One region of the Paenibacillus hodogayensis genome, then DNA from elsewhere that is predicted to be linked to it. Evidence: riboswitches for the same ligand, from Rfam matches in the RefSeq annotation. Region 1 holds a riboswitch; the other holds the start of a gene.
The links. A riboswitch is a leader RNA that binds a small molecule or an ion and turns the genes downstream of it on or off. The one in region 1 is predicted to bind thiamine pyrophosphate.
Positions count from the first base shown of each region.

Region 1 (2,389 bases):
TCCAATCGAGCTGCTTGCCGGGAGACGTGACGATGACGCTCTCCGCCCCCCCGCTTAGGTGACGGCTTGCACCGTCGCGGTCCGTAAACGTTCCCGTGGCGTCCAAAACAAGCTTCACGCCGAGACCGGACCAATCGATGCTGGCTGGATCGCGCTCCGACACTACCTTGACGGTGCGGCCGTTAATGATCAGATCCCCGTCGCGGACGGCAATATCCGCATCCCAGCGGCCATGCACCGAGTCGTATTTGAGCAAATGGGCGATCGCATCGGCCGGATAGCTGGCGTTAATCGCGCGGATATCGAGTCTCCCTTCCCCAAAGGCGCGGCGGACGAGCAGCCTCCCGATTCTCCCCAAACCGTTGACACCCGTTCCCCATGACATAGCGGCTCCTCCCTTTCATCCCTTAAAAGTCACTTTATAGTACACACTATAACATAATATATTACGTTTTAAATAGCCTTTATGCTCAATATAAGTGTATTAATTTTATTTAATGTGTCATATTTTCGAATAATGACGACAAATAACCCGCTTCCATAGAAAGCGGGCAGGTTCGCTCCCCGATTCTTCGCCGGGGTCGCTTCTTATTTCATCAATTTATTGACGGTGACCAGCAGTTCGTCGATAATATCCTGATCCCCTTCGCGAATGCGTTCGACGACGCACGATTTCAGATGCCCTTCGAGCAGCAGCTTGCCCACTCCGTTCAAGGCCGCTTGTATGGCCGCGATCTGGTTCAAAACGTCGTCGCAATACGTGTCTTTTTCGATCAATCCTTTGATTCCGCGAATTTGTCCTTCGATCCGGTTCAAGCGGGTAGTCAAGTTTTTTTTCAGCTTATCGGAATGGTGGCTTTTCCGCTCGTCGCCGTCTCCGGTATGACAGCAGGCTTCTTCTGCGGCCAGCATCGTCGGTTCGTCGTTCATGGCAATCGACCTCCTTACTGCCTATGCTACCCTCCCCCCGTATGTTCGTCAAGTCGCCTTGTCTCCGCCCGCTCTGCCGATCTTGTACCGGCTCTATCAACGCCTCGCTTTTGTGGATGCAAAAGCTCCCCCGCTCCTTCCGCGCTCGGCCTAGCCATGTGTGATGCGATTGCCCTGAAGCGAAGCTTCCCGCGTTGACATTCGCACGGGTTCATTGTAATGTGAAGAATGAACGTTACGATACGATCACTGGGGGGGCCCTTGCCGCGGGCTGAGATGAAGGAAGCGACCTTCGGACCCTTTGAACCTGATCTGGAGCAATGCCAGCGTAGGGAAGTGGTGCAGCCGCGATACTTGACCTTATTCGATCGAGCATCGAACGCCAAACCGCCCTTTCCGTGGCGGTTTTTTTGTTGTCTGCCCATCACCGCTTGCCACCTGAGGAGGTCGATGCCCTGTTATGCATGCGGAAGAAACGTCAAGCCGGTATTCCCGGCAAACGCTGTTCAAACCGATCGGCGCAGAAGGTCAGCGCAAGCTGTCCGAAAGCTCCGTTCTGATCGTCGGCATGGGCGCGCTCGGCACCGTGCTGGCCAACCATATGGTGAGGGCCGGCGTCGGCAAGGTGCGTTTTATCGACCGCGACTATGTCGAAGCGAGCAATTTGCACCGGCAAATGCTGTACGACGAGGACGACGCGGCCCGGATGACGCCGAAAGCGATTGCCGCCCGGGAGCGGCTGTCCCGCATCAACTCGTCCGTCGAACTGGAAGCCGTCGTCGCCGACGCGACCGTGGACAATATCGAAAGTCTGCTTGCCGGCGTGGATCTTGCGCTGGACGGAACGGACAACTTCCAGACCCGCTATTTGTTGAACGACGCCTGCTTCAAGCGAGGCATTCCGTTCGTTTACGGCGGCTCCGTCGCTTCGCGGGGCATGAGCGCGATCTTCGTGCCTGGCGAGACGCCGTGTCTGCGCTGTCTGATCCAGCCGTCCGACGACGCGGGCGACACGTGCGATACGGCCGGCGTCATCGCGCCGATCGTCGACATCGTAGCCTCGTACCAGGCGGTCGAGGCGCTGAAGCATCTGGTCGGCGATAGCGCCGCGCGCCGCAGCCGGCTGGTTACACTAGACGTCTGGCACAACCATTACTACGAAATGAAGCTGCCTCCCGCGCGCAGCGACTGCCCCGTATGCTCCGGAAGCCGGTATCCGGCACTGGAGCGCAACGGGACGGAAGGGGCCGCAGCCTCGCTGTGCGGCAGGGAAACGGTGCAAATCCGCGCCCGCGCCTCGTTCGACCTGAACGAATGGCGAGGCCGGCTGGAGCGTGTAGCAACGGTCAAAACAAACCCGTTCCTCCTCAAAGCCGAGCTTCCCGAAGGCGAACGGCTCGTGCTGTTTCCCGACGGCCGGGCGCTGGTGCAAGGCACGGAAGACACGGTGCGGGCCAAG
Region 1 is NZ_BAAAYO010000006.1:703,402-705,790, forward strand. It holds gene ABD796_RS14320 (type I glyceraldehyde-3-phosphate dehydrogenase) at 1-385, opposite strand, end outside; gene ABD796_RS14325 (metal-sensitive transcriptional regulator) at 589-912, opposite strand; TPP riboswitch at 1,172-1,282, shown strand; gene ABD796_RS14330 (ThiF family adenylyltransferase) at 1,391-2,389, shown strand, end outside.

Region 2 (2,389 bases), on a different contig from region 1:
AGCGCGTCGACCGGACTCAGCAGGGCGTCCGGGTTTTCGTCGAACGGGCGCAGCCCCGGCTTCAGACGCCGCGTAAAAAATTCGTTCAACGTCCGGTATTCCGCAATCGCCTTCTCAGCGTCTTCAATACGGATTCCGTACGATTTGGCGAACTGCGGGATGAGCAGCCGGCTTGCTTCCGATCTGGCAAATGCGCCGGTCAGGCGCGAGATCCATTTCCGCGAAGAAAGCTCGGTCAACAATCGAAATAACGGTTTCATCTTCGTCCATGCCCCTTGCGAGAGATATATCTTATCTTGACATAGAACAGGCGGCAACGCAACAGCGATTCCCGCACCCGTATCTCCCGATCTCCCCAGGACGTAATGGAGCCTTCTCGGTTCCGCAGCGGCAAACAGACGAGCTGCTGCGGCAGCCGTCCTGGATCGAAGGGGCTGTAGAGCTGGCGGTTACGGAGCTTTAAGGAAGAGGTCAGCCGCTGGCTGGAAGCCGACTATTGCCGGGCCCGCAAAGATGATTACAAAGGATTCGATTTTCGGGGAAAGACTGCGGATTCTGGCGATCGATGACGTCATGGAGAAGGCCGTGCAATTGCTGCGATCGCGGAGAGGATGTACGGCGAGCGGAAGCGTCTGTCCGGCCATCTTTATTCCGTCGCGGCGGCTGCGCCTGAATCGGGAACGCTTTCAAACGGGCAAAATTAGCTGCTTGTCGCCATGCCGATCTTCTCCGCCCGCTTGCCGTTCTTCTTGTATTCTTGGCAGGAGAGGCATGTCGCCACATTGAGCTGTACCGGGATGGCGCAGCCGGAGTATTTCACGCAGTGCACGGGTGTTCGGTCATCGGAGTCGGAGGCGATATGCACGCAGAAGCGGCATCCGGATATCAGTTCGTGCGTGGCGTCCAGCATGGTCTGCTTCAACCGAACGAGTTCTTCCATGGTTTTGCGGCTCCTTCGATATTCGATTCCGTTGCCTTTTGCCGGATAAAGTCGAGTCTGCGCAAGAATGAATATCCATATAATAACATATCCAAATTCAGTCTGTCACTATTTGGAATTATATCTTTGTTAGGTTTCATGACAAGCCGGAAAGCCGGTTGACAAACGTTGGAATCGTGTTACGATATAGAAGTCACTAGGGGAGCCCGGCCGGGCTGAGATTGGATGCTTGCGCATCCTAGACCCTTCGAACCTGATCTGGATGATGCCAGCGTAGGGAAGTGGGACACCGTAACGTTCGAAGCGCTTGATGTCGAATACGCGTCCGCCCTCTATCGGGGGCGGGCTTTTTTTTGCTGCGAAACGGGCCGCCTGAAGTGACGAAAACACTCGTTATCGAAAAGGAGCTGGGGTTATTGTCCATCGCAAGGAAGCGTTCCAAAGGCTTGAAGCTGACCGACATTCTGGTCACGATCGTCATCGCGATCGTGTTCGGACTCATTTACCGGATCTGGGGACCGGTATACGATGTCGTCAAGCTTGTCGGCCTGCAAGCCGAGCAGCTCACGTACGGCATGTGGTTTATCGCCGCCACGGTCGCGTTCCTGCTGATCCGCAAGCCCGGTGTGGCACTGCTGGCGGAAGTCGCCGCCGCGTCGGGAGAGCTGCTCACGGGCTCGCAGTACGGGGTCGAATCGCTGACGTACGGCATTATGCAGGGGATTGGAGCAGAGTTGATCTTCGCTCTGTTCGCATACCGCTCCTATTCGCTTGTCACCGCTTGCCTGGCCGGGATCGGCGCGGGACTCGGGGCACTGGCGATGGATGCGTACAAAGGCTATTTGCTGGAATTGCAGGGCTGGAACTTGACGTTGTACCTCGTGTTCCGGTTTATCGGCTGCATCGTTATTACCGGCGGCTTCGCCTATTATCTGGTCAAGGCGCTGGAGGCGACCGGGGTGACCCGGATCGTGCGCCCGGTGTCCGATGCGGACCGGCAGGGGCTCCATGATTGAACGGCGGCGGGGTGAGGCGGCATGACAATAGCGGCGGGAGTCGAGAAGCTGAGGCTGAAATTTCCCGGCGCCTCCTCCCTGACGTTTCGCGATTTAACGTTCTCGGTGCGCAGCGGAGAGCGACTGCTGCTGCTCGGTCCGAGCGGCTGCGGCAAGTCTACGCTGCTCCAGGTGCTGACCGGCCTGATTCCGCATGCGGTTGACGTCCCTGTGGCGGCAGACTCGATCGTCGTGCCGGAGCGGTGGGCGTATGTGTTCCAGGACCCGGATACGCAGTTTTGCATGCCGTTCGTGGACGAGGAGCTGGCGTTCGTGCTGGAAAACCGGTTCGTCCCCCGAGACGAGATGAAGGAACGGATAGAACGGCTGTTGGACCGGGTCGGCTTGAAGCTGGCCGACCCGCATACGCCGATCGCCGCATTGTCGCAAGGCA
Region 2 is NZ_BAAAYO010000010.1:718,887-721,275, reverse strand. It holds gene asd (archaetidylserine decarboxylase) at 1-260, opposite strand, end outside; gene ABD796_RS22195 (hypothetical protein) at 701-940, opposite strand; TPP riboswitch at 1,129-1,237, shown strand; gene ABD796_RS22190 (ECF transporter S component) at 1,363-1,956, shown strand; gene ABD796_RS22185 (ATP-binding cassette domain-containing protein) at 1,978-2,389, shown strand, end outside.
Region 2: it holds a riboswitch for thiamine pyrophosphate, as region 1 does, so the genes downstream of both, ABD796_RS22190 (ECF transporter S component) here and ABD796_RS14330 (ThiF family adenylyltransferase) in region 1, are expected to answer to the same signal.